DNA from 4 places in the Mesorhizobium sp. M1066 genome. Region 4 is predicted to be linked to each of the others. Evidence: riboswitches for the same ligand, from Rfam matches in the RefSeq annotation. Region 4 holds a riboswitch; each other region holds the start of a gene.

Region 1 (7,930 bases), on a different contig from region 4:
CGGTGCTTCAGCCCAAGCCGCGCGAACCCCTGGGGATCCTGCTTGAGTGTTGAAAACAACGGGCGGGCAGTCACGCCGTTGGCAAGGTCGACCAGCACATAGTCGTCGCCGACGCTGTCCAGTCCGTTGAGGAGGCCGGCGGCGACGGTTCCGGATTTCCCGGCCCCGCCCGCACCGGCCAGCAGGACGCCCTTGCCATTGGCGCCAAGCGTGCCGGCATGGGCAAGGCGCATGCCACGTGCCGCATATTCCCAATGGAGGAAGGGGCGCAGCGGCGCTCCCGGCTCCCACGGTGGAAAGGCATCGGCCGAGGCCATCAATTGCACGCCAACGCGACGTTGCGGATCATAGAACTGCCAGAAATCCAGGTCGTGGAAATGGTTGCCGCGCAATCCAGCTCCCGCCAGTTGGGTGGCGAAGCCATGCTGCGTGAAGGGTCCCTGGCCCCAACTGGCCGGTACCGCGATGCCGTCAATGCCGGGGTGCGCGACGAAGATGCGGCAGATGTCGGCAGGCGTTCGGCTGCCCGGAGCCGTGACAAAGCCATGAGCGACGGCATCCGCCAATGCGCCGGCGCTGACATGCGCGGTCAGCTCCAGATGCGGCAAGCTCGCCTTGCGGGTCAGTGGATAATGCGCGGCGCTGCTCTCTGCTTGCGCTAGGACATGGCGTGCGTAGTCAACCAGGTTTTCGAGAGTGACGTTCGGCATGGGTTTGCCTGTTCCGGAGCTGTCCGGCAACGAGAACCTGATGGGCGCTTCAGTTGGCTTGCTTCACCGCGGGCCAGCCGAGGGGCTCCTCGACCTCGTGGATGGGATCGACGACAATGAGATCGGCGAGATCGTCATGGATGTCGACCTTGAGGGGCTCTCTGGCAGCGGCGAGCTGAGCCAGCAATTCGCTTGGAACCGGTCTTGCCATGCCATCGGTTACGGCCGCCAGCAAACCGAATTCGAGCAATTGTGAGACAAAGCCGTCAATCGCGGCGGCATCGAGGGCGCCAATTCCGGTCGCGGCGCCGACCAGTTCGGAGGCAGGCACGCCGGACGACAGTGCATCCCAAAGTCTGCTGCCTGAATCAGAGAAGCCGAAATATTTGCCCGTGGTCAGGTCAAGAACGACGGCTTCGCCGTCGAAGGATTCAAAGACGATATCCTTGCTGGCAATGGCATAGATGCCGGATTGTCGCATATTTGCTCCCCCGCCGAGCAGGCCGCGGAGATGATCTTCGGGCCTTACGGTCAACCCCACCGTTGCAGGCGTCTAACCATTTGCAGGGTTTTTGGCAAGATGGCGCAGGCTCCGGGCGAGCGCAGCCGGTCACGCTTCGATTTCAAGCGCCGAAAGCGGCTTCGAGCAACAGGCGAGGATAAAGCCGTCCTCGATTTCGTGATCGAGGATGCCGCCATTGTGGCTCATCTCGACGTCGCCCGCGACCTTCCTCACCTTGCAGGTACCGCACAGGCCGAACTCGCAGGCGGCGGGAATCCGCACCCCAGAGGCGCGTGCCGTCTGCAGCACGGTCTGGCCGGCGACGCATTCGGCATCGACATCGGAAAGCGAGAAACGGATTGGTGTCACGGCCTCGACAGGAGCAGCGGCGCCGTCTTCCGCCGGCGGCGAGAACGGCGCCGGGATCTCCTCCACGGCAGGCGCCGCGAAGCTTTCCTGATGGTATTTAGCCATGTCGAAGCCGGCGGCGTCCAGCATGCCGCGCACGGCGCGCATGAAGGGATCGGGGCCGCAGCAGAAGATCTCGCGCTCGCGGAAATCGGGCGCCAGCAATGGCAGCCGGATCGCGTCGATGCGGCCCATATGGCCGAACCAGCCCTCGCGGCTCGACCGCTCCTCGATCATGAAGCCGAGCGACAGGCCGGGCATGCGGCTGCCGAGCAGCTCAAGTTCCTTGCGGAAAATGATCTCTTCCGGGCGGCGCGCACAGTTGACGAAGCCGACATCTGTCCATGGCGCGCAGTCGTTCAACCAGCGCAGCATCGACATCATCGGCGTCACGCCGGAGCCGGCCGAAATGAACAGATATTTGGCCGCCGGGTGGCTGTGCAGCGAAAAGTCGCCGGTCGGCCCATAGGCCTTGACGTGCGAACCGGGCGTCAGTTGGTCGAACATCCAGCGCGTACCGGTGCTGCCCGCCTGCGCCTTGACCGTCACCGCGATCGAGAACGGCCGCGACGGCGAGGACGACAGCGTGTAGGTGCGCATCAGCGGCCCGTCCGATGTCGGCAGTTCCAGCGTCACGAACTGGCCCGGCTTGTAGCGGAACCAGGTCTGGTTGTCGGAGCGGAAGGTGAAGGTCTTCACGTCAGGCGCTTCGTCACTGACGCCGATCACTTCCAGCACCTGCAGCCTGTCGTTCCAGGGCGTCATCTGGTCGAGATGGCGATAGAGGCCAAGGTCCGTCATCGCATTCATCCTCTGTCCCCTGGGCTAGGCGACGCTGCGCAGGGCCGGCCGGTCGCCTTCTGCGAGGCGCGGTCCGATGAACGACGCGTACCACTCGACGAACTGGATCACGCCGCCCTCATGCAGCTCCGAATAGGGGCCTGGTTCGTAGGCCGGCGACAAGATGCCGAAGGCGTTTTCCTCGACGATGCGGCGGTCCTGATCGTTGGTCTCGGTCCAGACATGGGTAAGCTCAGCGAGATCGTAGTCGACGCCTTCGACCGCATCCTTGTGGACGAGCCATTTTGTCGTCACCGCGGTTTCCGTGGCACTGATCGGCAGCACGCGGAAGGTGACGGCGTGGTCGCCGAGGATATGGTTCCAGGTCGTCGGATAGTGATAGAGCAGCAAGGAGCCGATGCGGTCGGTTGAAACGCTGTCGGACAGGTTCTTCTGGACTGCCCGTTTTCCCGTCATGGTGTAGCTGACGGCATCGCGCAGCAGGGGCGCGCGGGTGGCGCGGTACTGCCCTGCCGGATCGATGCGGAATTTGCTCGGCAGGCCTGATGCCTCGCATTTGGCCCAGTGCGCGACCATTTCAGGGTCGCTGTCGGCGCCGTTGACGCCGGTCACGGTCGGAGCCTCGGGGAAGGTCTTGCACAGCTCAGGATGATTGGCGGCGCAGTGATAGCACTCGCGGTTGTTTTCCCAGACCAGCTTCCAGTTGCCCTTCTCGACGATCGTGCTCTCGAAGGCGATCTTTGCTTCACGCAACCGGTGCGGCAAAAGATAGGGTTCGATCATCGCCCGCATCGGCGCGAAATCCGCCGGTTCCTTGGCCAGGCAGATGAAGATGTAGCCGCCGACGCTCTCGCAGGCGACCGGCTTCAGGCTGAAATCACTCTTGTCGAAACCGTCGGCCATCTGGCGGGCAAACAGCAGGCGGCCGTCCAGCTCATAGGTCCACTGATGATACGGACAGACGAGCTTTGCCGCCGTACCCTTCTCCGCGTTGCACACGCGGCTGCCGCGATGGCGGCAGGAATTGTGGAAGGCGTTGATCTTGCCGTGCTGGTCGCGGACAAGGACGACCGGGTAGTCGCCGATCTGCACGGTGATGTAGCTGCCCGGCTTCGGCAGTTCGCAATCATGGCCGATGAACAGCCAGTCGCGATACCAGATCAGCTCCATGTCGAGCTTGAAGTAGTCCGGATCGGTGTAAAAGGGCTGCTCCAGCGAAAAGCCTTGCCGGCGCCCCTTCAGGAGCCTCAGCATGTCGTTGCGGGTATCCATGTCCTGTCCTCGTTTCTAAGGACTGAACTGGTGGTGATGGAGGAAGGATTGAAACGCAGGCCGGCTAGGTGCCAGACATGCGCTATCCACCTCTTGACCGCCCACCGCGATCAGTCGAGTCTAACAATCTCGGGCTGGTTTCCGGGCTCTGGAGTTGTCCTTGCGGACCATCGCGACACCTTCCCAGGCAGTTGCCCAGTGGTCTCCCGTTGCGACTTGAACTCCACCACCGTTGCGGGGGCAGCGCCGGATTCTGACCGGCTTCCCAATTCTCCGCCTCGTCGTCACGAAGCGGCACCTGAGATGGTATGATCTAACCACGATCGGGGGCGCGCCGTCGGCATGAAAACGACATCGTATCCATGCGGCGCGACACGGCATGCGAACGTTCCCGCAGACCGTCGCGGGCTGAAATCCACCTCCCGGATGGCCATTTTGCCGGCTGCGATATCCCCGAATCGGATCCCTTGGCGGGGTCAAAAAAGGTTAACGGTTTCGAAAAGTGACTATTAGCTTGCTCTAAAATCGAACCGAACGGTTCGTTTCTGTTGACGGTGCGTGCAGGACGGTGTGAACGCTGGGCCTTTGAAACAGTCAGTGATCCGTTAGGTGGTTAAACCTAACACGCTGATATAAAGAAGAAAAATCTATCTCTAGACTCCCTTGGCACAATTTCAAGGTGTAGATTCATGGTCCACACGAAACAACTTCGTGATTGGAAAAGACGGGGCTGCCCTCCCACATCGGGGCTGTCCGAACGACGCGATTTCATTTCCAAAGACACGCCGCTAGACGGACGGAAAAAAGACGATACTGGAGTACCAAAAATGAAAAAGATCATTCTCACTGCCGCAGCCCTTCTGGCCATTTCCGGCAGCGCCTTCGCTGGTAGCGACCACTACGGTTCGAACGCCGCGGCAGCCACTGCTGTCGACAGCTCGTACACCGCTTCGACCAAGAAGTCGGAACCGGCTGCTCAGGCGCCTGCCCAGGGTGCTGACCGCAACCTCTTCGGCAACAACTAACAGCCGATTCCCAGTCGACGGCGGGCTCGCCCGCCGCCATGGCGAAATTCAGACATTCAGGAGTATTTAAGATGAACAAGATCCTCATTGCCGCCGCCGTTCTGGCCATCTCCGGCAGCGCTTTCGCCGGCAGCGACAACTACGGTTCGAACGGCTCCAACCAGCCTGCCGCCGCAGTGGACCAGTCGTACACGGCTTCCACCAAGACCTCGGAACCGGCTGCCCAGACGCCCGCTCAGGGCAGCGACCGTAACCTCTTCGGTCGCTAACAGCCAATTTCGCAAGCGACGGCAGCTGTGTCTGCCGTCCTGGCGAAATCCAGAATTCAGGAGATTAAAATGAACAAGATCCTTATTGCTGCCGCCGCCGTTCTGGCCATCACCGGCAGCGCGTTCGCCGGCAGCGACAACTTTGGCTCCAATGGCGCCAGTCAGCCTGCGGTTACTTCGGTTGACAGCGCGCATACGAGCTCGGTCCGCAACAGCGGTGGCCTCGTCGAGAAGCTGCTCAATTCGTCGGGCGACGTGGAGAAGTCCGCCCCTCAGGGCAGCGACCGGAATCTCTTCGGCCGTTAACAGCCGAAGCTAATCTTCAACAAAAGAGCGGCGGGGCTAGCCCGCCGCTCTTTTTGCGTCCAAGACGCGGTCCTGCCTCAGGCCGCCTTCGCTTCAGCCTCATGAAGGGCAAACGACCGTCCGTCAGCGTCGAAGATATGCAGGTCCTCGCCATTGGCGCTCAGCCGCAATGTCGAGCCGCGCTTGACCTCGACATTGCCGGGCAGCTTGGTCACCAGCGGCAGGTCGGCGCGACCGATGTCGACATAGACTAGCTGAACCTCGCCGAGCTGCTCGAGATAGTCGACCGTCCCCTCGAACAGATAGTCAGCGCCGCTGGCGATGATCAGGTCCTCCGGCCGCACGCCAAAGCTCACCGCAGCACCCTTCGCCGAAGCAGGCGTTGCGATCGGCACGGTTGCCTTGCGTCCGCCGACATGGCTGACGACGGTCGAATTGCCTGACTTGTCGATGGTCGCGGGCAGGATGTTCATGGCCGGCGAGCCGATGAACTGGGCAACGAACAGATTGCCTGGCTTCTTGTAGAGATCCATCGGCGTGCCGACCTGCTCGATATGGCCGTCCTTGAGCACCACGATGCGGTCGGCCAGCGTCATCGCCTCGACCTGATCGTGGGTGACGTAGATCATGGTCGTGTTGGGCATCGATTCCTTGAGCTTGGCGATTTCGATGCGGGTGGCGACGCGAAGCGCCGCGTCGAGGTTCGAAAGCGGCTCGTCGAACAGGAACACCTTGGGATTGCGCACGATGGCGCGGCCGATGGCGACGCGCTGGCGCTGGCCGCCGGACATCGCCTTGGGCAGGCGGTCGAGATATTTGGTCAGCTGCAGGATCTCGGCGGCCTGACGCACGCGGCGGTCGATCTCGGCCTTGTTCTCTTTGCCGATCTTCATCGAGAACGCCATGTTGTCGTAGACAGTCATGTGCGGGTAGAGCGCGTAGGACTGGAACACCATGGCGATGCCCCGCTTCGACGGCGGCACGTCGTTCACCACTTCGCCGGCTATTCTAAGCTCGCCGGAGGTGATTTCCTCGAGCCCGGCGATCGATCTCAGCAATGTCGACTTGCCGCAGCCCGACGGGCCGACGAAGACGATGAACTCGCCCGACTTGATATCGAGGTCGATGCCATGGAGAATGTTCAGATTGCCGTAGGACTTCTTCACTTGTCTTAGCGTGACATCGGCCATTTGGTTTCCTCCAGTGATTGGAAATTCAGTCGAGACGCCCGAACCAGGCGCCGTAGCCGCCAAGTTCGATGGAACCGCTGTTCGCCTGCCCCGAAAATCCGTGCCCGGGCAGAGGTTGCAGCGATCGGCCGCCAAGGTCAACCTTGGCCGGCCCGGCTCCCAGATTGAAGACGCAGAGGATCTGCTCGTTGCCTGCGCGGCGCGTGAAGGCAACGGTGTCGCCCTCACTTTCGATGAAATTGATGTCGCCCTTGGCGAGCGCCGGATGGGCACGCCGGAAGCTGAGAAAGCGCCGGTAGTGCTCGAGCAGCGAAGTCTCGTCGTCCTGCTGGACATTGACCGCTCGCGCCAGATGCTTGGCCGGCACCGGCAGCCAGGGCTTTGCTGGGGAGAAGCCGCCATTCTTGGCGCCGCCATCCCACACCATCGGTGTGCGGCAGCCGTCGCGGCCCTTAAACTCAGGCCAGAAGCGGATGCCATAGGGATCCTGCAAATCCTCGAAGCGCAGCTCTGCTTCACCGAGCCCAAGCTCCTCGCCCTGATAGATGCAGACCGAACCGCGCAGGGACATCAGCAGCGCCGAGATGACCTTGAGATAGGCTGTCGGGTCGGCCTCATTGGCGGCCCAGCGCGACGCCGGGCGCATCACGTCATGGTTGGAAAAGGCCCAGCACGACCAGCCGTCGCTGGCGACCTTGCCGAAGGATTCCAGCACCGAGCGGACCTTGCCCGCGCTGATCTTTTCCGGCGCCAGGAAATCGAAGGAGTAGCACATGTGCACGCGCTTGCCGCCGGCGGTGTAGGCGGCAACCACTTCAAGCCCGCGCTGCGAATCGCCGACCTCGCCGACCGCTGCGGTTGCCGGATATTCATCGAGCAGGGCACGGAACCGTTCGAGGAAGCCGAGGTTCTCGGGCCGGCTCTTGTCGTAGAGATGGTCCTGGTAGTTGTAGGGGTTGACCGCCGGCGCGGTCTGGTCGTTGCGCTCTTCCGGCGGCAGCGGCGGATTGTTTTCCAGACCCTGGCTGTGGAAGTAGAAATTGATGGTATCGAGCCGGAAACCATCGACGCCGCGTTCCAGCCAGAAGCGGGTGACGTCGAGCAATGCGTCCTGGACTTCGCGGTTGTGAAAGTTGAGGTCGGGCTGTTCGGCCAGGAAATTGTGCATGTAATATTGCTGGCGACTGGTGTCCCATTGCCAGGCCGAGCCGCCGAAGATCGACAGCCAGTTATTGGGCGGCGTGCCGTCCGGCCTGGCGTCCGCCCAGACATACCAGTCGGCCTTATTGTTGGTGCGGCTCGACCGGCTTTCCTTGAACCATGGGTGGTTGTCGGCGGTGTGCGACAGCACCTCGTCGATCATCACCTTCAAGCCCAACCTGTGTGCCTCCGCGGTCAGCGCGTCGAAATCGGCCAGCGTGCCGAACATCGGATCGACATCGCAGTA
Region 2 (7,930 bases), on a different contig from region 4:
ATGATCGACCTGTTGCCGCCGCCCGTGTCGGTACAGCAACAGGCAGCCGGCGCGCTGGAAAGCGCGCGCCGGGATGGCACCGTGCTGGTGTGCTGCGCGCTCGGCTTCCAGCGCAGCGCCGGCGTCGTGGCCGAATGGCTGGTGGTGACCGGCAGGGCCAAAACGTCGACGCTCGCCCGCGAGATGCTCGCGGCCCTCGGCCGGCCGGTTCATCTTGCAGAAGCCACGGATCCGGTAGCGTCATGACCGGCAATGCTTATCAGGACCGCACCGACCGCTTCGCCGGCATGCTGATGCGGCAGGCAGCGTGGCCGGCCGCAATCGTGGTTTCCGCGAATGTCCTTGCGCCGCTGGCTGCCTCGACGCGCGGCGCTTTCGAAAACTTGCCTGCGGCCGTTGCTTTGTCGATCACCGCCGCGAGTGCTGTTGCGGTGCTGGCGTTGTCGGCGCTGCTGGCATTCGACGCGCTGCTGTTCCGGCTGATGGCCAGCCATGACGACGAAGCCTCCGGCGGCGCCGCGATCGATGACATATTGGCGCGCATGCGCCTGAAACCGGCCCCGTCCGCGACACGTTCGCTTGATGACCGCATGGCCGGCACAAACCGCCTGCTGCTCAAGCAGCGTGCCGCCCTGGCTCTGTTTGCCGCAGCACTTCTGGCGTCAGGGTTTTGGGCGCCGCGATGAACAGGCTTTCGCTCAAGACCTTCACCTTGCTGCAGACGGTAACCTCCGTCGGCCTGTCGGCGCTGGCCAGGATGGTGACCGGCGTGCGTCCGATCTGGAACGGCAGCCTGCCGTCCGACCGGCAGCGCATCTATTTCGCCAACCACACCAGCCATGGCGATTTCATCCTTTTGTCGGCCTGCCTCAGCGAAAGGGAGCGCGCGATCACCCATGCTGTTGCCGCAGGCGAATATTGGGGGAAGTCGCGGCTGCGCCGCTTCATCGCGCAGGACATGCTGTCGTCGGTGCTCATCAACCGGCAGTGGACGAGACCTGAGGAAAATCCGATCGAGATCATGCTGTCGGTTCTCGACCAGGGGCACTCGCTGATCCTGTTTCCCGAAGGCACACGCAACATGACCGAAGAGCCGCTGCTGGCATTCCGCTCCGGGCTCTACAATCTGTCGACGGCGCGGCCTGAGGTCGAGCTGATCCCGTGCTGGATCGAGAACATGTCGCGCGTGCTGCCCAAGGGCCAGTTCCTGCCGGTGCCGCTGTTGTGCCGCGTCGTCTTCGGCGCGCCGGTGGCGATCGGTCCGGGCGAAGAACGCCGCGCCTTCCTCGAACGCGCCCACGCCACGCTTCTGGCGCTCAACCCGCGTCCCGAGCGAGACGATTGATGCGCCACGAAATCTCCATCCTGATCATCGGCCTGCTGGCGGTTTTGACCACCGCCAGCATCGTCGCCACCATACTTTCGGCGCGAGCGCCGAAGCCGCTCAGTTCGACGCTGGTCAATCTCACCCAGCGCATCAACGCCTGGTGGGTGATGGTGGCGCTGATGACGGTCGCATTTTTCTTCGGCCGTTACGGGATGACCATCCTGTTCGCGCTGATCTCCTTCGCCGCGCTGCGCGAATTCGTGACGCTGACGCATACGCGCCGCAGCGACCATTGGGTGCTGCTCGGCATGTTCGGCATCATCATCCCGTTTCAGTACTGGCTGGTGTGGACCGCCTGGTACGGTCTCTTCGTCATCTTCATTCCGGTCTATTGCTTCCTGCTGATGCCGGCCATCACGGCGCTGCATGGCGACACCGAACGCTTCCTCGAGCGGATCGCCGCGCAGCAATGGGCGGTGATGATCTCGGTCTATTGCGTCAGCCACGTCCCTGCCCTGCTGACACTCGACGTGCCGGGCTTCGAAGGCCGCACCCTGCTGCTGATTGCCTTTCTGATCATCGTCGTGCAAGGCAGCGACGTGCTGCAATACATCTTCGGCAAGCTGTTTGGAAAACACCGTTTCTCGCCGAACGTCTCGCCCTCGAAAACCTGGGAAGGCCTGATCGGCGGACTGGTGTCGGCGAGCCTGCTCGGCGCGCTGCTATCGTTCGTGACACCCTTCTCGCCGCTGCAGGCAGCAGCCGTGGCCTTCGTCGCCTGCTCGATGGGATTTCTCGGCGGGCTGGTCGCCTCGGCCATCAAGCGCGACCAGGGCGTCAAGGATTGGGGTCATCTGATCGAAGGCCATGGCGGCATGATGGACCGCACCGACAGCCTGGTCTTCGCCGCCCCGGTGTTCTTTCACATCGTGCGCTATTTCTGGACGGTCTGAGTAAACCGTTTCCGACCGCACTTAAAGCCGGTTGCGGATCAGCATGGTGACGACGAAGAACGCGCCGACGGAGCTGGTGATGATACCAATCGGCAGTTCCTGCGGCGGCAGCAGCGTTCGGGCCAGAAGATCGCTGGCCAGCAACAGCACCGTGCCGAAGACGGCACAGCTGGCAACCAGGCGCAGATGCAAGGGACCCGCCAGCGGCCGTGACAGATGCGGGATCATTAACCCGACGAAGCCGATGACGCCGGCGACCGAGACCAGGATAGCCGTCGAGAAGGCAGCGACGAGAAAGGTCATCCTGCGCATCCGCGCCACCGGCACGCCCAGGCTTTCGGCGGCGTTTTCGCCGGCCAGGAAAGCATCGAGCCGGCGGTGGTTCCACAGCGCGTAAGCCAGAATGGTGCCTGCTCCCAGCGCGCCCAGCCAGATATTATCCCAGCGCGCCAGGCCAAGGCCGCCCATGGTCCAGAACAGCACGGAGTGGGCGGCGCGCTGATCGCCGGCAAAGACAAGATAGTTGGTCAAGGCGGTGAACATGAAGGACACGGCAAGGCCGGCAAGGATCAGCCGCTCCGGGCCTTGCCCCCTCACCCGCGCCACCAGCAGCAGCACGACACCGGCAGCCAATATGCCGCCGGTGAAGGCCGCGACCGGCAATGTCCAGATGCCGAAACTGTCGCCGAAGACGGTGATAACGGAAACCGCACCCGCGGCGGCGCCCGAGGACAGGCCGAACAGGAACGGATCGGCAAGGTCGTTGCGGGTCACCGTCTGCAGCAGCGCACCGACGACGCCGAGACCGGCCCCGACGCAGATGGCCAGGATCGTGCGCGGCAGCCGCAGGTCGACGACGATCTTGCCGACCGGCCCGGCCACGTCGTGCCCGCTGAAGCCGACTGCACGACCAAGGGAGGCAACGATGTCGGTCAGCGGGATCAGCGTCGAGCCGTAGGCGATCGACAGCAAAGCGAGAGCGGCGATCGCCGCCGCTCCCACCAGCATGGCCAGTGCAAATGCCGGATGGCGCAAGCCTGGAAATGCGTCGTGTCTGTCAGGACGCGTGCGACGCACTTCCAGGATCTTTTGTTCATGCATGTCGTTGCCCCAAAACCGCTGCGCACTTTTGGGCGACAGGCATCAAAACGCTTCCGGATGCATGGCCTTGGCGAGCTTGTCGATCGCTTCGATGTTGGCCGGGCCGGGAGTCAGTTCGGCATAGCGAAGCGCGACGAAGCGCTCGTTCTTGACCGCGTCCGTCTCTTTCATGGCCGGATGCGCCTTCAGGAAATCGAGCAGCTTCCTGTAGCCGCCACCGTCCTGGTAATCGAGCAGGATGAGGAATTGCGGATTGCGCGACGCCACCGTTTCCCAGTCCGTGTTGCCCCAGCTGGTGTCCATGTCGGCCATGATGTTGTCGCCGCCGGCGGCTGATATCATGGCGCTGGGGATGGCGAACTTGCCTGCGGTGAACGGCTTGTCCTCGCCGGAATCATAGAGGAACACCCGCGTTCCCTTGGCGCTGCCGACCTTGGCGGTGATGTCGGCGAGCCGCGTCTTCCAGCCGGAGACAAGCTTTTCAGCCTCTGTCTCCTTGCCGAAGATCTTGCCCAGTTTCTCGACGTCGCCATAGAGCAGGTCCATCGAGGCGGCGGGGCGGCTCTTGTCGAGATGGACGCAGCTTTCCGTCAGCACCAGCGTCTTGATGCCGTGCGGAGCAAGCGTGTCGGGCGTCACTTCACCACCCGGCTTCATGCCATAATACCAGCCGGCGAAGAAAAAATCGGGCTCGACCGCGACGAGGTTTTCGAGCGTCGGATATTTCGGCGCCAGTTCCGGGATCGAACCCTGCTCGGCCTTGAATTCGGGACCCACCTTGTACCATCCGGTGATGCCGGTCAGGCCGACGATCGACGGCTGCAGTTTCAGCGCGAAAGCCATCTCGGCCATGTTGAGATCCTGGATGACCGCGCGCTTCGGCGGCGCATCGAAGGTCAGCGGCTTGCCGCAGCTGTCGACGGTCACCGGGAAGGCCAGGGCTGTCGAGGCCAGCAGCGAGAAGGCAAGCGAAAAAGCAAGGCGTTTCAAGGGTTTGCTCCTGTGGACGGGATGATCGATATGGGACGGCTTCAATCAGGATGGCGGCGCGGCACGGTTCGGAACATCGAACACCGTCAGTTCGCGGTCTTCGGTCGGATGGCGCAGACGCAGCACATCGATGCCGAAAATTTCGCGAATCAGCTTTTGGGTCAGCGCTTCGCGCGGTGCGGCGAGCGCTTGCAGACGGGCATGGTTCATCACCGCCACCCTGGTGGCGAACGGTGCCACCAGCGCCAGATCGTGCAGCACCGCGATCACCGTCATCTCGAAGCCTGCCACGAGGTCGAGCAGTTCGCCGCGGGCGCGCGGGTCGAGATGGTTGGTCGGCTCGTCGAGGAACAGTATCTTTGGCTGCTGGGCGATGGCGCGGGCCAGTTGGGCGCGCTGGCGCTCGCCGCCCGACAGCGAGCCGATGGTGCGGCCAAGCAGCGGCAGCAGTCCGGTCCGGCGCAGCGCATCGACGACAATGTCACGCTCCTCGCTCCTGCGCCGTAACCGAGCGTGCGGGACCCGGCCAAGCTCGACATAGTCGATCACCGCCAGCCGCGGATCGGGCTGGTCGGTCTGGCCGACCACGGCGATATGCAGTGCCCGCTCGGCAGCCGAAATCCCGTCCAGCCGCCGCCCGCCGAGCTTCACCTCGCCGGAACTTGGCCGCAGCATGCCCGACAGCATGCGCAGCAGCGTCGTCTTGCCGGCGCCGTTGGGACCGATGATGGCTAGGCGATCGCCAGCGGCCACCGAGAAGCTGACCGCCTGAACCAGATCCCGCCCATTGGCCATGGCGCAGAGGTCATGTGCTTCGAGAAGCGCTACGGTCATCGGCTGCCCGCCAGATTGCCGGGATGGCAAAGCGTGCACACGATGATGCGATGATCGATAGAGCCGTCCAACTTTCCGTCACTTTCCAAAACTGGCGACGGAAGGAAGCTGGCGAAGCGGCCGACAAGACCGGGATTCGCGTTTCCTCCCGGCACACCCCGTCCGGTCAACTCAGTGATGGCAGGTCTCCTGGCTCGCGGGTCGTTGCGCCATCCTGCCTTCCCAGCCTTGCCGGCCAGTGGCATTCACGGATTTTGCTCGCCGCTTACAGTTGCGGGGGCAGCCACGGCCTCGACCCCTGGGGATCTCACCGTGTTCCCTTTTCACCCCTCGCCTTTCGACTCGGGGACCATCACCGCTTCAGCGTAGATTTCCCCCAATCGCTTCGCAATGGATTTCTCGGACGGAGTGGTGGACCGGCTAGGGGAAACATGCATTTCACGCTCTCGATATGTAATAATATTACGCATTTAGAGGATGCCGCCTGGCGCTGTCAAGCGAAGCCTGCCGAATTTGGCTCGTCGGCGGCAAGGGGCGCTCGACCGCTGTGCCATATCGGTGTGCGACTGTGACGGGATCGGTTCGATTGCGCGGGATGCGCAATTTCGATCAAACTGGCCGCGCCAGGAAACGGCAGGATGATCTGGCCAATGCGAGGAGCAAAATGAACCCGACCGAGAAAGCGCTGTGGTTCGTCGAAAGTCATCTGCCGGAGGCGATCTCGCTTGACGATATCGCGCAAAGCAGCGGCGTGTCGCGTTTTCATGTGACGCGGGCTTTCGGCGCTGCCACGGGCCGCTCGGTGATGGGCTACATGCGCTCACGCCGGCTCACCGAGGCGGCGCGCAAGCTGGCCGGCGGGGCGCCCGACATTCTCTCCGTCGCGCTCGACGCCGGCTACAACTCGCATGAGGCGTTCACCCGTGCCTTCCGCGATCAGTTCGGCACCACGCCGGAACTGGTGCGCGCGCAAGGCACACTCGACAAGCTCGACCTCGTGGAGCCGATCCTGATGGACCAGTCCTTCCTCACCAATCTCGAACCACCGCGTTTCGAGACCAGCCGGCCGTTCCTGATCGCCGGCCTCGGCGAACGCTACAGCTGCGAAACCAGCGCCGCCATTCCGATGCAATGGCAGCGCTTCGGCCCCTATATCGGCAACATTCCGGGCGAGACCGGCGATGTCGCCTATGGCGTCTGCGTCAACGGCGACGATGCCGGCAATTTCGACTACATCGCCGGCGTCGAAGTGTCTGATTTTTCCGACCTGCCGAGGGAATTCAGCCGGGTGCGGGTGCCGGCGCAGAAATATGCGGTCTTTGCCCACCGCGAACACATCTCGACCATCCGCCGCACGGTCAATACGATCTGGAACAAATGGCTGCCGGCTTCCGGCCACGAGATATCGGATGCGCCGGAATTCGAACGCTACGGCCCTGAGTTCGACCCACGCAGCGGCAATGGCGGGCTGGAGATCTGGATACCGGTGAAGGCGTAGTCGGTCAGGCCATCGGCAGCGCCGGCCAGCGATCGACTATCCCGCCGCCGGAAAACACAGCGATCGACCCGAACTGCTGCAGCACGGCTTCGCTCTGCGTCGGCCTTAGAAACGCGTAGTCGCCGGGTTTTGCGGTCGCGTCGGCGGGCAAGCCCATGAATTGCTGGTTGGAGGACAGGCCGAGCAGCCCGTTCGCCTTCATGCCTTCGGGGAAGACGGGCTCGGCCATCCACTTGCCGCCATAGAGATAGCAGCCCTTGCGCGGGAAGCGGCCGAGCGCCTGCAGCAGGCGGGTGACGGCCGGCGGGCCAGGCAGCATCGGCTCGACCATTTTCAAGATCGGCGTGGCGATGAAGGCCGCCGGCTGGAAGCCGTCGAGGCCTGGCGTATCGAAATCACTGGGCAGCACGAAGGCCGAGCCCATCGAGACCTCGTTGGCCATGCCGCCATGATGAAGCAGCGCGGTCTTGCTGCCGCCGATGTTCAGGATACGGCGCTGGTCGGCGCCGAGACAGGCGACGAACGCCGAGGCCTGCGCCGACGCCTTGGCCAATGCCTTTGCCGGTCCGCCGAAAAGGCCGGGAATGAGCGGCGCATGCGCCTCGTAGGCCATGACGCCTTCGCAATGCAGCCGGGCCGGCAACGCGCTCAACGCCTTCGACAAGGCCTCAGGATTGGCGAACCCGCCGCGATGCAGCCCGACATCGATCTCGAAAGCGATGCGCAGGCCGATGCCGAGTTCGCCAGCGAGGGCGCCATATTCCGCCAGTCTCTCCTCGCTGTCGATCAGCCAGCAGACACGCGACCAGTCGACCACGCCCCTCGAAAGCACAGCCCTTGCCGCATCGACAGGCATCGGCTTGCCATACAGCAGATCGGCATCCGGAAACGCCTTCAGCACCGCCTCGCTGATCGGCGGATGGAAGGTCATGACATGATTGGTGCCGAGCGCCTTGCCGATATGCGCAAGCAGCGGCAGGCAGGCGAGCGATTTGTCGACCAACCGCACAGCAAGGCCGGGATCCAGTCTCTCCTTTACCAGGGCAATGTTGCCGTCCAGCCGGTCGCGATCGAGCAGCAGGCAGGGCTGGAAGATGCCGGCTTCCTTCAGCGCATCCGACAGGGTGGAAAAATAGGTGCTCATCATTCGATGCCGAACAGGCCGGCCATATAGGGCGAGACGAAGCGGTTTTGCGGATCGACGTCGCGGCGCACCGCCATGGCATC
Region 3 (7,930 bases), on a different contig from region 4:
TTCGGGCAAGGTTTGGGATCTGAAACAGGCCGTCGCTATTATGGGGACCACCCAGCTTGGCGTAGTACTGGCGGACGAAGAAGTTGATCTGCTTGTTGCCTTCCTCAACTCGCTGACCGGAGAGGCACCCGAGGTCACCTATCCCATCTTACCCTCCGAAACGGCGACAACGCCCCGGCCTGTAACGCAGATCTTAGGAAAATAAGGGCCAACTGGCTGCGGACATCGAAAATGATTGCGGCTTTTACTTGGGCCACACGAATTGCCACATCCATCTCCGAATTGGCGGGAGGCTAGCAATACCCGAAACCTGCCACCTCGCCCGTAGTCTGCGCGAATCAGCTGGGGAAGCGGACAGACGCGCAGCACCATATATTGTCGCCGCCTGAGCGAACATGCCAAGCAGTCTACTTTGAGAAACGACGTGTGTACGATTTGTTCGAGGCGCGGGGCCTGTATGTTCCCAAGGACCAATACTATAGCGTAGTGTCACATTCATATTTCTGCGGGATGAGGACACGTGCCGAAGGAAAATTGCACATTTTCGCCGAGTGGCTTATTTCCAAGAGTGTGATCGGTTTGGCATATTCCCGGCCGACATCCGCCAGTCGGCAACTCCCCACACGGTGAGGAAGAGAAGCCTCACGCCTGCACTTTCTGCCGGAGCGCGCGTGCTGCAGCGACCATGTTAATGAGGGCAGGGCGGACCTCCTCCCATTTGCGTGTTTTGAGGCCACAGTCGGGGTTTATCCACAGTTGGCCATCGGACAGTCGCTCGCGGGCAAGCATGACTAAGTCCGAAATCTCGCCGACTTCCGGGACGCGTGGTGAGTGAATATCATAGACGCCGGGACCGATTTCGTTCGGATATTTGGAGCTCGTGAAGGCGTCCAACAGTTCCATCTTCGAGCGCGACGTCTCAATCGAAATGACATCCGCATCCATTCCAGCGATCGCGTGAATGATCTCGTTGAACTCCGAATAGCACATGTGGGTATGAATTTGAGTCGCGTCCTTTACACCCGTTGAAGCGATCCGGAAACATTCGACAGCCCAGTCGAGATAGACTTTCCAGTCAGATTGGCGCAGTGGCAATCCTTCGCGAAAGGCGGCCTCATCGATCTGGACCATCCTTGCGCCGGACCTTTCGAGATCCGTCACTTCGTCGCGGATGGCGAGCGCGATCTGGCGGCAGGCTTCGGAGCGGGGTACGTCGTCGCGAACAAAAGACCAGTTGAGAATGGTGACTGGGCCTGTGAGCATTCCCTTCACGGGCTTTTCCGTAAGCGACTGGGCGAATTGCCACCAGCGCACTGTCATCGGATTGCGCCTCGATACGTCGCCGAAAATGATGGGGGGACGCACGTAGCGCGACCCATAGCTTTGTACCCAGGCATGCTGGGTGAACGCGAAGCCGGACAACTGCTCGCCGAAATGCTGTACCATGTCGTTTCGCTCGAACTCACCGTGCACCAGCACGTCCAGCCCGATCTCTTCCTGCCAGCGAATTGCAGCCTCGATCTCCTTCTTCAGGAACGTCTCATAGTCGACATAGCTCAGCTGGCCCTTCGCATGAGCGGCCCGCGCCTTGCGTACCTGCGGCGTCTGCGGGAAGGACCCGATGGTCGTCGTCGGGAACGGCGGCAGCCCGAGTGAGCCGGCTTGGACTCTGGAGCGCTCGCCAAAAGCGCTCTCTCGTCGCTTCGCGCTGTCCTCAATGCTAGCGATCCGCCCCTGAACAAGCGGGTCATGGATCCTCGTGGATGTCACGCGCGTGGCGGCAGCCTCGGCAGACGCTTTCAACGCGCCTGCCACCGCATCCCTGCCTTGGGACAGGGCCCGGGCCAGCAAGACCAGCTCGTCGGTCTTCTGGGCCGCGAAGGCGAGCCACGACCTGATGTCGGCGTCGAGTTCCGTCTCCATGCGCAGATCAATCGGCACATGCAGCATCGAGCAAGAAGGCGCGATCTCGACGCGGTCCAAGGGCCAGCCGGCGACGATCGGTTTGATGCGGTCGAGAATGGCGGGCAGGTTCGCACGCCAGACGTTGCGGCCATCGATCAAGCCAAGCGAGAGCACCAGATCCTTCGGAGCGAGCCGACCCACCGTTTCCAGCTGCTCGGGAGCGCGCACGAGATCAATATGCAGCCCGGCCAGGGGCAGAGAAACCGCGGTTTCGAGATTGTCTCCCAGCGACCCGAAATACGTAGCCAGCATGATCTTCAGCTCGGGCGCGGCTTTCGACAGCTGGCCATAGGCGAATTCGAACGCAGCTCGTTCGTTCGGGTTCAGATCGAGGACAAGCGCTGGCTCATCGATCTGCACCCAGTCGGCTCCCGACAGCTTCAGCTTCTGCAGGACTTGCTCGTAAACGGGCAGCAGCCGCGGTAGGAGCGCGATGGGACCGAACCCCTCGGCAGGCGATTTCGCCAGCTTGAGGAAGGTGATGGGTCCAAGGATGACTGGGCGTGTGTGAATGCCGAGAGCTTTAGCCTCGAGGAAATAATCGACCGGCTTCGATGACGAGAGGGCGAACGTCTGATCATCATCGAGTTCCGGCACAATGTAGTGGTAGTTGGTGTCAAACCACTTGGTCATTTCCATCGCGGTTACACCAGGTCCATGAGCCTCCTCCTGGTGACCAGCGTGTCCACAATCCTCCGTCTGACCCTGGTTGCCGCGCGCCATTGCGAAGTAGATGTCAAGTGGGACCTCGCCGCTATTCCAGCCGTAACGGGATGGAACGGCCCCGACCATGGCTGCGGTGTCGAGCACATGGTCGTAAAGCGAGAAGTCGTTCGACGGGATTTTCGACACGCCGCGATCGCGCTGCTCTTCCCAGCTAGCGGCACGGAGCGCCTTCGACGTCGTGAGAAGGTCGCCAGCGGACGATGTTCCGGACCAGTAGCTTTCAAGCGCGAATTTCAGTTCTCGCCGACGACCGAAGCGCGGCACGCCGAGCGTTGCTACAGGAATTTCCTGAGAGTCAGTCATGTCATACCCCGATGGTTGGGGCGCCGATGACAAGGAAGGCGCTAGCAGGCCGGCACGAACGCCGGCTTGCAGCGGCCACCGAGACACCCCGCCCGTGGACGTAATTCGCCGTGGCAGGTCTCCTGGCTCGCGGGGTCATAGCCTCTACCCGTCTTCCTGAGGGTATTCGCCTCAGTGACATGAGTGGGGTTGGCTCGCCACTAACAGTTGCGGGGGCAGCGCCGGCATTGCACCGGCTTCCCTCTTAGCTCCGCTGCGGCAGCGCCGCACGCGAGAACCACGACACGCAGACAATCACAGCAGTCCGCTCTTTTGTCAATGACGCATAACGAAATGTTTATGTCGTTATGTGATTTCGCTTTTACGCTTGTCTAACATTGTGAAATATTCAGTCGCCCATTGGCGGCGCTGCTCCGCTGCCACCATAGTCCAACTAATGGATCCCTGTCGGGCTGCGACATCCCTCGCAGGTCGCCGATGAAGGATTTCGGACAAGACTTCAAGCGCGTGACAACGTCATTAGAATGCAGAAGATCGCATTGGTGGCGATGTTTAACGATGCGGCCGCAAGCCGTGCGTGCGTGGGAGAAGCGGTTTTCTCGGAGTGAGCGCCAAACCGTGGTCCGAGGGGAATTGGCACGCCAGTCGTCATCACGGGTGACTAGGCAATCGTGATGACTCCGCTCGGCGGCAAGAGACCACACTGACGGAGCCTGGCTCAAGGGTCTGATGCAAAGCCCGACTGTGGTCCCGATAAGCCGCTTAAGCCGCATTCAGGCGGTCAGGATAAGTATCTCTCTCTCCAAGCGCTCGGCATTGAGGGATGCGCAAATGCAGGCAAAGCTCGCGTGCTTCATATTCTGCATCATACGATCGGCAGGACCCAGTTTTTATCCAGTGCACGCGTCAGCGCGGTGTGCAATTCTGGCTCGGTCCGATACGAAGGCATTTGGGCCTCGCTGATCCAGCCCAAGCCAACATAGTGGAAGTGATCCGCAGGGACCGTATCCCGGCTGCTGTCCAGTTGCCGAACGAAGTCCGCTGACCAATGGTGGATCGTATACGCTTCAAGTTTGTCCATCATCCTCCGCCAGCGTTGGATGCGTTCTTCGCGCGGCATGCTGGCCGCTCTTGAGATCGCGGTAGCTATCTCGTCGGAGAGCCTCGGATTTACCAGCAGGGCGTCCTCGCCGAAGTCTTCGGCCGCGCCGGCAAACTTCGATAACACCAGAACGCCAGGGTCGCTCGGATCTTGTGCAGCAATGTATTCTTTCGCCACAAGATTCATGCCATCGCGCAACGGCGTCACAACGCAAACACGCGCGGCTCTGTAAAGACCCGCTATCTCAGCTTGGGTGAACGACCTGTTCTCATAGATAATCGGCATCCACTCGTCCGTGCCATGCCGGTTGTTGACTTGATTGACGAGTCTTTCGACGTCGCGCCGATATTCGCTGTACGCTTGGATGTCGCCACGTGAGGGAGTTGCGATTTGCAAGAGCGAGACACGTTGCGGCTCGACTGCCAGCAGATCGAAAGCTTTAATCCGATTGTCGATGCCCTTGGTGTAGTCGAGCCGATCGACGCCGATAACTAGCTTTGCTCCGCCAAGTTTCAACTGCGAAATGTAGGCTTTCTGCGCCTCAAGCGAATCTGCGGCACACTGTTCGAATTGCTTCGGATCGATACCTATAGGAAAATTTTGGCATTGCGTCTGGCCATGGTCCGAGAAAACGACCCCGTTCTTGCTCTCCAGCCCCAAATGAGATTGGACACAGGCGAGGAAATTGCTCACATCACGGTCGGTCTGGAAACCGAGCAGATCATACTCGAGCATACATTTCATTAGCTCGCCAGAATTGGGCACGCGCTCCATCATGTCAGACTCGGGCCATGGCGTATGCAGGAAATGGCCGATCGGCCGGTCAATGCCGAGTCTGTGCAAATCAGCGCCGAGCGGCAGGAAATGGTAGTCATGAACCCAGTAGACTGCGTTATCTCCCAATTCGGACACCGCGCGCGCCATGAAGGCATTGACGTCGCGATAACTTTTATAATCCTCTTCCGAGCCTGAGATCCGGTCCGGCAGCGAGTGGAGCGCCGGCCACAATATTGAATTTGCAAAACCTTGATAGTACCGAGAATAGTCCGCTGCCGGCCCATCGAGCCACCCGATTTGACCTTTGCCACGCTGCACGAGGGGCACCTGTTGCTTATCCCCGTCGCCCAGATGCTCGGAAAAACCTACCCAGACCGCGCCGGAACGCTCCACGACGCACTCCAGGGCCGCCGAAAGCCCGCCTGTCTTGGGCTGATCAGAATTGACAGTCGCACCGCGGTTGGAAATTGCGATAAGACTCCTATGTGGCTGCTGGGCCGCCGTGTTGAAGCGCTGGTCTGCGGCTGAGACAACAGGACGGGACGGGCCAACTTCGGCTTGTTGTTCTCGCTCCTGTGGCAAGTCTCTCAGGGGTTGTTCAAAAGCGATTAGTTCGTGAACAGCCCCAGTTTGCCATGTGAGGTTCCGGCGCGGCGAGTTGGCGTTGTTCAATGCGTCCATTTCATGCCTCCGTTGAATATTTCCCCCAGATGGAGCAACTGGAATTCCAAATTGGCCCTGCTGACGAGAATCTGACGAGCGTCAGAGCAAATGGCGACCGATTGCCGCGTTTCGGCTTCGGCGCCCTCAAGAACCGGCTTATCGCGAAAATAGCTGGCGACCCGATCGAGCGGACCGTGCTTGCGGTAATTGTTGGATTGTTCGGATAAGAGATACACCCATGCCAGCACCTGTTGAAATGAACTGAAACTATGTCGCTGCAGCCAAGGCTGCCGGGCCCCGTGATGCGATCCTGCGTCTGCCGAAGAGTTTTGACACGGAGATCGGAGAGGGCGGGATAGTCCCTTTCCGCCCGTCAGGGCCGGTTTTTGAATCCCTTCCTCGTTGCCCTCGACGATCCCAAAATCGTGGAAGCCAGACCGCGATGTGAATACCAGCCAGGCGAGCACTTCCTGACATCCGCGAATGCCGGGCTCCACATCCGGCGCCTCGTCGAGATTGACGAAGATGAAGCCCTGCTGCCAATTCCGCTGGTCCCATACCAATGGCGAACCAGTCTGCCCGCATTCGGCATCGTGGGACGTGATCGCAAGTCAAGTGCTCCGACGGACGCCGCGAGTTCTCCGTTACCTCAGGAACCTTACTGGCCTTCCCCAAGCTGAGCTTCTGGAAAATGCCGGTGGCGATCTCGATGACGGTGAATGCCGTCAAGGCATGCCCGCCTTGCACCCCCTTCCAGCGAGCTTCACGGCAGCAGCATCGGTCAGTTCTCCGAAGCGAATGGCTGTCGTTATCAGCGAGCTTTGACACAGTTCCGCCACTGCGATGATCGCGTCGGTTGGGCAGCTGGTTAGTTGCCCGCGCATCTACAGCAACCCAGCCCGTTCCGCCTCGCGGCGCAAATTCTGCCTTGGCCTTGGGCCGATCTGCTGGATCACCAGGCCGGCCGCCAGCGAGCCAAGGTCGCCGCAGGTCTTGAGGTTGCGGCCCTGCGTGTAGCCATGCAGGAAACCGGCGGCGTAGAGATCGCCGGCGCCCGTCGTGTCGACCAGCTCCTTGATGGCGGTCGCCTCGATGACCACGGTCTCGTCGCCGCGCACGATCACCGAGCCTTTTTCCGAGCGTGTGACGGCGGCGATCTTGCAGTCCTTGCGGATCTGCGCCACCGCTTCGTCGAAGGACGAGGTCTGGTAGAGCGACTTGATCTCGTCGCTGTTGGCAAAGACGATGTCGACCGTGCCCGAGCGCATCAGATCGAGGAACTCGTCGCGGTAGCGGTCAACGCAAAACGAATCCGACAGTGTCATCGAGACTTCGCGCCCTGCCGCATGCGCGAGCTTCGCCGTCTGCCGGATCGCCTCCTTGGCGCGCGGCGGGTCCCACAGATAGCCCTCGAAATAAGTGACCTTGGCGCCAGAAGCCTTGTCGGCCTCGACATCCTCCGGCCCAAGCTCGACGCAGGCGCCGAGATAGGTGTTCATCGAGCGTTCGCCGTCGGGGGTGACGAAGATCATCGAACGCGCCGTCGGCGGCTCACCCTCGAGCGGCGTGGTGTCGAAGGCAACGCCCTGCGCATGGATGTCGTGCGCATAGATTTCGCCCAGCGCATCGTTGGACACCTTGCCGGAGAAGGCGGCGCGGCCGCCGAAGCTGGCGACGCCGGCCGCCGTGTTGCCGGCGCTGCCACCGGAGGCCTCGATCGCCGGCCCCATGTGGCTGTAGAGCAGCTCGGCGCGCTTGGTATCGATGAGGTTCATGGCACCCTTGATGATGCCGTTGGTCACCAGAAAAGCGTCGTCGCACTGGGCGATGATGTCGACAATGGCATTGCCGATGCAAAGCACGTCATAATCCGGCATCAATGTCTCCGCTTGGGCTTTCCGCTTGCCAATTCGCTCGCCGGCGGCTTCACGGGGCGGCTAGTCCTGCCTCGCGACGCAATTCGTCCGCCCTGTCTGTCTTCTCCCAGGTGAAATCAGGCTCTTCACGGCCGAAATGGCCATAGGTGGCTGTATTGCGGTATATAGGGCGCAAGAGATCAAGCATCTTGATAATGCCTTTCGGTCTGAGATCGAACAACTCAAGAATGAGGCGCTCGATCCTGCTTTCCTCAACCCTGGCTGTCCCGAACGTGTTGACCATGACGGAAACCGGACTGGCCACGCCGATTGCGTAAGCAAGCTGCACCTCGCACACGTCCGCAAGTCCGCTGGCGACGATGTTCTTTGCGACATAGCGGGCCGCATAGGCAGCCGAGCGGTCAACCTTGGACGGGTCCTTGCCCGAGAAGGCGCCGCCGCCATGACGACCCATCCCGCCATAGGAATCGACGATGATCTTGCGTCCCGTGAGACCGCAGTCGCCGCGCGGCCCGCC
Region 4 (7,930 bases):
GCTTCGGCCGGGCTGACGCGCGGCGCGCTCTATCATCATTTCGGCGACAAGAAGGGGCTGCTGCAGGCGGTCATAGCCCAGATTGACGGCGAGATGGCGGCGCGCATCAATGAGGTCGCGTCGAGAGCACCGACCCGCTGGCAACATTTCGTCGACGAGTGCTCCACCTATATCGAGATGGCGCTGGAGCCGGAAATCCAGCGCATCATGTTCCGCGATGGCCCGGCCGTGCTGGGGGATCCAGCGCAATGGCCGAATGCCAGTGCGTGCATCGCTTCAATGACCGACCATCTGACCGCGCTGCAGGAGGAGGGGGTCGTTGTCTCCAGCCTCGACCCCGAAACGGCCTCGCGACTGATCAACGGAGCGAGCAGCCAGGCGGCGCAACGGATCGCCAATTCGAACGACCCCGAAGCGACGTCGAAGAAGGTGGTGACGGCGTTCAAGCAACTGCTCGAAGGCCTGCTCAAGAAGCCGAATCCGCAGTCGAATTGAAGTTCTCACGGAGCTTTCGTGCCGGCAGCTGTTCACGATAGGAATTTTTTCTTGACACCATGCCCTCAGCTAAGGTATATATTCGTCTATGGTGCTGATTTGCGCCAGTGACCCGCCGCACAGGCGGGTTTTCGTTTGATGCTCCGTCAGCCAACGCGCCAACGCGCTGGCGGGCTCCGAACCAACCCGTTACCCCGAATTCGTCGCCCTTCGGCGTCGGGGGCCGGCAATTGACAATCGCCGGGTTGAGTCCATCCTCTTCCACCATCTCTGAGGCGGAGATTCGGGGCACATGTGGGATTTCGAGATCGGCCGGTCGGTGTCCATCATGATGCGGACCTGGCCGTTCATCGTCTTTCGCATGATCGTCTATTTCGGCATCACGTTGGCCTACATCATGGCGACCGGCACCGGTGCCTCGGTCGGCTATGGTGTCGGCCATATCTCCACCGATCCCGACGGGCCCATGTCCTTTGCCCTGGGGGGCGGCGTGGTCGGGTTCGGCATCGTCTCGATCGCGGCTACTGGATCCGCGAATACATCCTCTATATCGTCAAGGCCGGCCACATCGCCGTCATGGTTCATCTGATCGACGGCCGCGACATTCCCGGCGGTCAGGACCAGATCGCCTACGCCAGGGATGTCGTCACCCAGCGTTTTGCCGAAGCCAACATCCTTTTCGTCGTCGACCAACTCGTCAAGGGTGCCATCCGTGCCATCACCGGCCTGCTCGGCGGTATCGCCGCCTTCCTGCCGATACCGGGCCTGAGCGGCCTGGTCTCCTTCATCAACACGGTGATCCGCCTGTCGCTGACCTATGTCGACGAGATCATCCTCGGCTATAACATCCGCATCAATTCAGCCTCGCCCTTCGAGACGGCGCGCCAAGGCATAGTGCTCTATGCCCAGAACGGCAAGGTCATGGTCAAGAACGCTGTCTGGCTGGCGGTCATCATGTGGGGCATGTCGTTCATCCTCTTTCTGATCATGCTGGCGCCTGCTGGTGCGATGCTGTTCCTGATGCCTGGCCAGCTCGCCGGCTGGGCTTTTGTGCTCGCCATCGTCTTCGCCTGGGCATTCAAGGCGGCGTTCATTGAACCCTTCGCCATCGCCTGCTTGATGCAGGTCTATTTCAAGACCATCGCGGGCCAGGTGCCGGATCCGGCCTGGGACGCCCGGCTGGCCGAGGCGTCGTCGAAGTTCAGGGAGCTCAAGGACAAGTCGCTCGCCTCCTTCGGCGGTTCGCGCTGGGATACGGCCGGCGCCACACCCTGATCGGCTGGGCGGGTGGTGTCTGGTGCGGCAGAAACGGTGTTGAGGCGCGCCACGGCGGATTTGAGCTGTGTCTCGCCTTGCCCGGAAAAGGTCTCGCTCATGATCAGCTCCGGCAGCGGCAGCCGCCGTCCCCAGCCATGCGTTTCAAGGTCCGGTTTGGGAGCGAACTCGGAAACACGGCCGACGCAGAGATAGGCGATCGGCGTTACGTGGTCCGGAATGGCCAACAGCCGCTTCAGCGCCTCAGCCTCGATGATGCTGACCCAGCCGACACCAACACCCTCGGCACGCGCGGCCAGCCAGAAATTCTGCACCGCGCAGACGGTGCTGTAGAGATCCATCTCCGGATTGTGCCAGCGTCCCAGCGGCGAACCCTTCGAGCGCTGCCGGTCGCAGGTGATGCAGATGTTGAGCGCGCTCTCGCAGATGCCTTCCAGCTTGAGCTTGCGATAGAGCGCCTGTTTTTCCGCCTCGATCGCCGGCAGTTCCTGCTCGCGCGCGGCCAGGAACAGGTCGCGCACCTCCGCCCGTCGTTTGACATCGCGAGTGACAATGAAATTCCATGGCTGCATGAAGCCGACCGATGGCGCGTGATGGGCGGCAAGCAGCAGCCGTGCCAGCACGTCGTCATCGATCGCGGTGGGCAGGAAATGGCTGCGCACGTCGCGCCGCGTGAACATGGCGCGATAGACCGCATCGCGCGCATCCTGGTCAAATCCATCGTCAATGGCAGCGGTCATGTGTTCCGGCATCGCTTGTCCCCCTGCGATTGCAGATTCAAAACTGACAGAGCGTACTTTGTGCGTCCAAGTAGACGCACGTCGCTCTGATGCCATCCGCCTGACCACGCGGATGACAATGCCTGCCAGGCCGGTCTTCTGGCTCGGGATCAACCCGCGTCCGGTGCCTTCCCGTCATCGACAGTGGCATTTACCGGCGCGGTCCCCCTCACAGCGTTGGGCACGCCACGGGATTCAACCGTGTTCCCGATTCTCCCGCTTGCGGCGGGCACCAGGCAGTACCAGGGACCTTACGCCGAAGCGCCCGCGGGGCCAATGCCTGCGGCGACGCGAATGGACGCAGTCGCGATTTTCCCCAGTCATCGGCCGCCCGTGCATGGCCTTTGTCGATCCGGGTCACTAGATTAGGACGATGACCACCCGTCTCTACACCCATCCGATCTTCCTCGAGCATCTCACGCCGCCCGGACATCCCGAGCGGCCCGACCGCTTACGCGCCATCGAGCGCGTGCTCGACGACGAAGCCTTTGCCGGGCTCGATCGTATCCAGGCGCCCGAAGGCGACGAGGCCACCATCCTCTACGCGCATCCCGCCGATTTCGTCGCCCGCGTGCGCGCCGCCATCCCCGACGAGGGGATTGCCCGCATCGATGCCGACACCACTGCCAGCCCGAAGAGCTGGCAAGCGGCGATCACCGCGATCGGCGCCGCCAACGCCGCCGTCGATGATGTCTTTTCGGGCCGCGCCGACAACGTCTTCGTCGCCGCGCGGCCGCCCGGCCATCATGCCGAAAAGACCACGGCGATGGGCTTTTGCCTGTTCAACACGGCGGCGATCGCGGCGCGTTATGCGCAGAAGAAACACGGTGTCGAGCGCGTTGCCGTCGTCGACTGGGACGTGCATCACGGCAATGGCACGCAGGATATTTTCTGGGACGATCCGTCGGTGCTCTATTGCTCGACCCACCAGATGCCGCTTTATCCCGGCACCGGAGCGAAGACCGAAACGGGCGCCGGCAACATCGTCAACGCACCGCTGGCGCCGCAGACCGGCAGCGAAGTGTTTCGCGATGCCTTCCTGTCGCGCGTCCTGCCCGCGCTCGACAATTTCGCGCCCGATCTGATCATCATTTCGGCGGGGTTCGACGCGCACCATCGCGATCCGCTGGCCGAGATCAATCTGACCGAGGATGATTTCGACTGGGCGACCGGCCAGCTGATGCAGCGCGCGGCACGCCACAGCGGCAACCGGCTCGTCAGCCTGCTCGAGGGCGGCTACGATCTGCAGGGATTGGCATTTTCGGTCGCCGCCCATGTCGGGCGACTGATGAAAGGATGAATGATGGCCGATGAGACCAACGAAGACGTCAAGGCGATGAGCTTCGAGCAGGCACTCGATGCGCTGGAGAAGATCGTCGATGATCTGGAGCGTGGCGATGTGCCGCTCGACCAGTCGATCAGGATCTATGAACGTGGCGAGGCGCTGAAGGCGCATTGCGACCGGCTGCTGAAGGCCGCCGAGGACAAGGTCGAGAAGATCAGGCTGTCGCGTGACGGCAAGCCGGTCGGAACGGAGCCACTCGACGCGGATTGAGGCCCGGTCCGACGATGGCCTCGCCTCACCGGTTTTTGGACATGATCATGATCGAGGATATAACTCGTCCCGATTGAAACAGCTCAAGGACAAGAGGAGATACGGAAGCGATGTGCAGAAACATCAAGACCCTGTTCAACTTTGATCCGCCGGCAACCAATGACGAGGTGCGCGACGCGGCCCTTCAGTTCGTCCGCAAGCTGAGCGGAACGACGCGACCCTCGAAGCAGAATCAGCACGCCTTCGACCATGCCGTCGAAGCCATCGCGGCCTCGGCGCGCGAACTGCTCGATTCCCTGGAAACCCATCAGCATCCGCGTAATCGCGAAGAGGTGGCGGCCAAGCTGCGGGCAAAGGCAGCCATCCGCTTTGCCTGATGCGGCCAAGCGGCCTTCGACCACCGACAAGGAGAGTCCATGAGCTTCTTCCCCGGGAAAGACCCTGAGGCAGGCGATGCCTTCGCCAGCGATCAGATCGAATTGATGGTCATCCCGAACGCCAAGGACATAGGTGGTTTTCAGGTGCGCCGTGCCCTGCCGACCGCCAAGAGGCGGCTGGTCGGGCCGTTCATCTTCTTCGACCGCATGGGGCCGGCGATCCTGCGCGCCGGCCAGGCGCTCGACGTCCGCCCGCATCCGCATATCGGCCTGTCGACGGTCACCTATCTGTTCGACGGCAAGATCCGGCACCGCGATTCACTCGGCACCGAAATGGTCATTCAGCCCGGCGACGTGAATTTGATGACCGCCGGCCGCGGCATCGTCCATTCGGAGCGTACGCCGGAGGAACTGCGTGGCGCGCCGATGTCGGTATCCGGCCTGCAGACATGGCTGGCTCTGCCGGACGACAAGGAAGAGGTGGCTCCGGTTTTCGAGAATACCGCAGCGCTTCGGCTTCCCGAGATCGAAGCCGAAGGCGTCAACGGGCGCCTCATCATCGGCGATTTCCAGGGACTGCGGTCTCCGGTCAGGGCCGACTCGGAGACGCTCTACGCCGACCTGCGCCTGGCGCCCGGCGCCAGCGTGAAAATCCCTGCCGATGCAGAAGAGCGCGCCATTTATACGCTGGAGGGCGAGGTGTCGATTTCGGGTGATGTGTTCCCAGCCGAACGGCTGCTGGTGTTCCGTCCCGGTGACGAGATCGTCGTGTCGTCGCAGACCGGGGCGCATTTCATGCTGTTCGGCGGCGCCTCTCTTGGTTCGAAGCGTTACATCTGGTGGAATTTCGTCTCGTCGTCCAAGGAGCGCATCGAACAGGCGAAAGAGGAATGGAAGAGGGGCCGCTTCGACATCGTTCCCGGAGACGAGGAAGAGTTTATTCCGCTGCCGGAAAGCTGATGCCCTGTCACCCAAAAGTGGCAGAACGAAATGCATAGACAAAAGACTAGGGCCTGATCCGCGTCACTGACACGCATTTACTTTCGCCGGCCGGCGGCCTATTCGCCCATCAACCGAAAGGCCCGAGCACCGTGAACGCAACGCCGCATACGCCGCTTCTCGACAAGGTCCGCATCCCGGCCGACCTGCGCACGCTTGCCGAAAGTGAACTGCCGCAATTGGCGTCCGAGCTTCGCGCCGAGCTGGTCGACGCCGTGTCCCGCACCGGTGGTCATCTTGGCGCCGGGCTTGGCGTGGTCGAGCTGACAGTGGCGCTGCATTATGTCTTCAACACCCCCGACGACCGGCTGATCTGGGATGTCGGCCACCAGGCCTATCCGCACAAGATCCTGACCGGCCGCCGCGACCGTATCCGCACGCTGCGCCAGGAAGGCGGCCTGTCCGGCTTCACCCGCCGCGCCGAAAGCGAGTACGATCCCTTCGGTGCCGCCCACTCCTCGACGTCGATATCTGCCGGCCTCGGCATGGCCGCCGCCCGCGATCTCTCCGGCGGCCGCAACAACGTCATTGCCGTCATCGGCGACGGTGCCATGTCTGCCGGCATGGCTTATGAGGCGATGAACAATGCCGGCGCGCTCGATGCACGGCTGATCGTCATTCTCAACGACAACGACATGTCGATCGCGCCGCCGACCGGCGCGATGAGCGCCTATCTGGCGCGGCTGGCCTCCGGCAAGGCCTATATCGGCTTGCGCGATTTCGGCAAGAAACTGACGTCCTATCTCGGCAAGCGCGCGGATCGTGCGATCACAAGGGCGGTCGAGCATGCACGCGGCTACGTCACCGGCGGCACGCTGTTCGAGGAACTCGGCTTCTATCACATCGGCCCGATAGACGGCCACAATCTGGAGCATCTGATCCCGGTCCTGAAAAATGTCCGCGACAATGGCGAAGGCCCGGTGCTAATCCATGTCGTCACCCAGAAGGGCAAGGGCTATGCGCCGGCCGAAGCCGCCGCCGACAAATATCACGGCGTCAACAAGTTCGACGTCATCACCGGCGCGCAGGCCAAGGCGCCGGCCAACGCACCGGCCTACACCAAGGTGTTCGCCGAAAGCCTGGTCCAGGAGGGCCGCGAGGACGACCGTATCGTCGCCGTCACCGCAGCCATGCCGAGCGGTACCGGCCTCGACCTGTTCGGTGAAGCGTTCCCGTCGCGCACCTTCGATGTCGGCATCGCCGAACAGCACGCGGTGACCTTCGCGGCGGGCCTTGCCACCGAAGGCTACAAGCCGTTCGCGGCCATCTATTCCACCTTCCTGCAGCGCGCTTACGACCAGGTCGTCCACGACGTCGCCATCCAGAAATTGCCCGTGCGCTTTCCCATCGACCGGGCCGGCTTCGTCGGCGCCGATGGCGCCACCCATTGCGGCGCCTTCGACACCACCTTCCTGGCGACACTGCCGGGTTTCGTGGTGATGGCGGCCGCGGACGAGGCGGAGCTGCGTCACATGGTACGCACTGCGGCAAGCTATGATGAGGGCCCGATCGCCTTCCGCTATCCGCGTGGCAACGGCGTCGGCGTCGACATGCCGGAGCGCGGCTCGGTTCTCGAAATCGGCAAGGGCCGCATCGTCAAGGAGGGCACCAAGGTTGCATTGCTGTCCTTCGGCACGCGGCTGCAGGATTGCCTGATCGCCGCGGAGGAGCTAGGTGCTGCCGGGCTGTCCACCACGGTCGCCGACGCCCGTTTCGCCAAGCCGCTCGACCAGGATCTGATCCGGCGGCTGGCCCGCTCGCATGAGGTTCTGGTGACGGTGGAGGAGGGCGCCGTCGGCGGCTTCGCCAGCCACGTGCTGCAGTTCCTTGCCCATGAGGGCCTGCTGGAAAGCGGCCTGAAGGTGCGTCCGCTGGTGCTGCCCGACGCGTTCACCGATCATGCCAAGCCGGAAAAGATGTATGCCGATGCCGGGCTCGATGCTGCCGGCATCGTGCGCACCGTGTTCGTGGCACTCGGGCACACAGTCCACGCCCAGAGCGCCTGAATCAAAGTCTCAATGACTTGCATCGGTTTGCCGGCCAACGATCTTAACGCGTTGTTTACGCTGACGTTTGGCGCTTTGCTTACCGTGTCTGTTGGCCGTTTTTCAATGCGCCCTGCTAGATCGTGATCAGGCAGGGAGACAACAACAATGAAAACGCTTCTGTGCGGTGCAGCGCTTTGCGCCGTCATCGTCGCGCCGGCCACAGCCGAAACGCGCTATGATCGCAGCCTCGAAAAGGCGGCGATGGGCATCATCGCCGGCAAGATGGGCGACATCCGCGGCGGCTTTTCATTCAAGCAGGTACCGCAATTGGTGGTTCTGCCGGCCCCTGTTCCCGCGCCTGCGGTTGCCATCGAGCCTGCACGCGAGCAAGCTTCAGGAGGGCGTGAGGATGGGTTGTCTCCAGCCGTCGAGCGTCCGGTTCCGCGAAGCGTATTCTGAGCT

Evidence for each region. Region 4 has a riboswitch for cobalamin ahead of bluB (5,6-dimethylbenzimidazole synthase). Riboswitches for the same ligand answer to the same signal wherever they lie in the genome.
Region 1: it holds a riboswitch for cobalamin, as region 4 does, so the genes downstream of both, NKH52_RS23375 (aromatic ring-hydroxylating oxygenase subunit alpha) here and bluB (5,6-dimethylbenzimidazole synthase) in region 4, are expected to answer to the same signal.
Region 2: it holds a riboswitch for cobalamin, as region 4 does, so the genes downstream of both, NKH52_RS29055 (ABC transporter ATP-binding protein) here and bluB (5,6-dimethylbenzimidazole synthase) in region 4, are expected to answer to the same signal.
Region 3: it holds a riboswitch for cobalamin, as region 4 does, so the genes downstream of both, metE (5-methyltetrahydropteroyltriglutamate--homocysteine S-methyltransferase) here and bluB (5,6-dimethylbenzimidazole synthase) in region 4, are expected to answer to the same signal.

What each region holds. Positions count from the first base shown of each region.
Region 1 is NZ_JAMYMR010000022.1:11,089-19,018, reverse strand. Features, by position in the region: gene NKH52_RS23390 (serine kinase) at 1-710, opposite strand, end outside; gene NKH52_RS23385 (PqqD family protein) at 760-1,191, opposite strand; gene NKH52_RS23380 (FAD-binding oxidoreductase) at 1,321-2,421, opposite strand; gene NKH52_RS23375 (aromatic ring-hydroxylating oxygenase subunit alpha) at 2,446-3,693, opposite strand; cobalamin riboswitch at 3,809-4,010, opposite strand; gene NKH52_RS23370 (DUF680 domain-containing protein) at 4,521-4,718, shown strand; gene NKH52_RS23365 (DUF680 domain-containing protein) at 4,790-4,987, shown strand; gene NKH52_RS23360 (DUF680 domain-containing protein) at 5,057-5,293, shown strand; gene NKH52_RS23355 (ABC transporter ATP-binding protein) at 5,371-6,483, opposite strand; gene bglA (beta-galactosidase BglA) at 6,509-7,930, opposite strand, start outside.
Region 2 is NZ_JAMYMR010000037.1:19,904-27,833, reverse strand. Features, by position in the region: gene NKH52_RS29085 (phosphatase PAP2/dual specificity phosphatase family protein) at 1-246, shown strand, start outside; gene NKH52_RS29080 (hypothetical protein) at 243-686, shown strand; gene NKH52_RS29075 (lysophospholipid acyltransferase family protein) at 683-1,345, shown strand; gene NKH52_RS29070 (phosphatidate cytidylyltransferase) at 1,345-2,280, shown strand; gene NKH52_RS29065 (FecCD family ABC transporter permease) at 2,302-3,288, opposite strand; gene NKH52_RS29060 (ABC transporter substrate-binding protein) at 3,424-4,371, opposite strand; gene NKH52_RS29055 (ABC transporter ATP-binding protein) at 4,417-5,205, opposite strand; cobalamin riboswitch at 5,368-5,574, opposite strand; gene NKH52_RS29050 (AraC family transcriptional regulator) at 5,870-6,703, shown strand; gene NKH52_RS29045 (DSD1 family PLP-dependent enzyme) at 6,708-7,847, opposite strand; gene NKH52_RS29040 (D-arabinono-1,4-lactone oxidase) at 7,847-7,930, opposite strand, start outside.
Region 3 is NZ_JAMYMR010000038.1:6,704-14,633, forward strand. Features, by position in the region: gene NKH52_RS29240 (cytochrome-c peroxidase) at 1-205, shown strand, start outside; gene metE (5-methyltetrahydropteroyltriglutamate--homocysteine S-methyltransferase) at 643-2,994, opposite strand; cobalamin riboswitch at 3,090-3,291, opposite strand; gene NKH52_RS29250 (alpha,alpha-trehalose-phosphate synthase (UDP-forming)) at 3,860-5,554, opposite strand; gene NKH52_RS29255 (hypothetical protein) at 5,542-6,099, opposite strand; gene NKH52_RS29260 (adenosine kinase) at 6,421-7,413, opposite strand; gene metK (methionine adenosyltransferase) at 7,463-7,930, opposite strand, start outside.
Region 4 is NZ_JAMYMR010000007.1:167,984-175,913, forward strand. Features, by position in the region: gene NKH52_RS13110 (TetR/AcrR family transcriptional regulator) at 1-495, shown strand, start outside; partial or broken gene NKH52_RS13115 (hypothetical protein) at 788-1,770, shown strand; partial or broken gene bluB (5,6-dimethylbenzimidazole synthase) at 1,893-2,606, opposite strand; cobalamin riboswitch at 2,622-2,801, opposite strand; gene NKH52_RS13125 (histone deacetylase family protein) at 2,923-3,849, shown strand; gene NKH52_RS13130 (exodeoxyribonuclease VII small subunit) at 3,853-4,104, shown strand; gene NKH52_RS13135 (DUF2277 domain-containing protein) at 4,215-4,481, shown strand; gene NKH52_RS13140 (pirin family protein) at 4,521-5,441, shown strand; gene dxs (1-deoxy-D-xylulose-5-phosphate synthase) at 5,573-7,486, shown strand; gene NKH52_RS13150 (hypothetical protein) at 7,634-7,927, shown strand.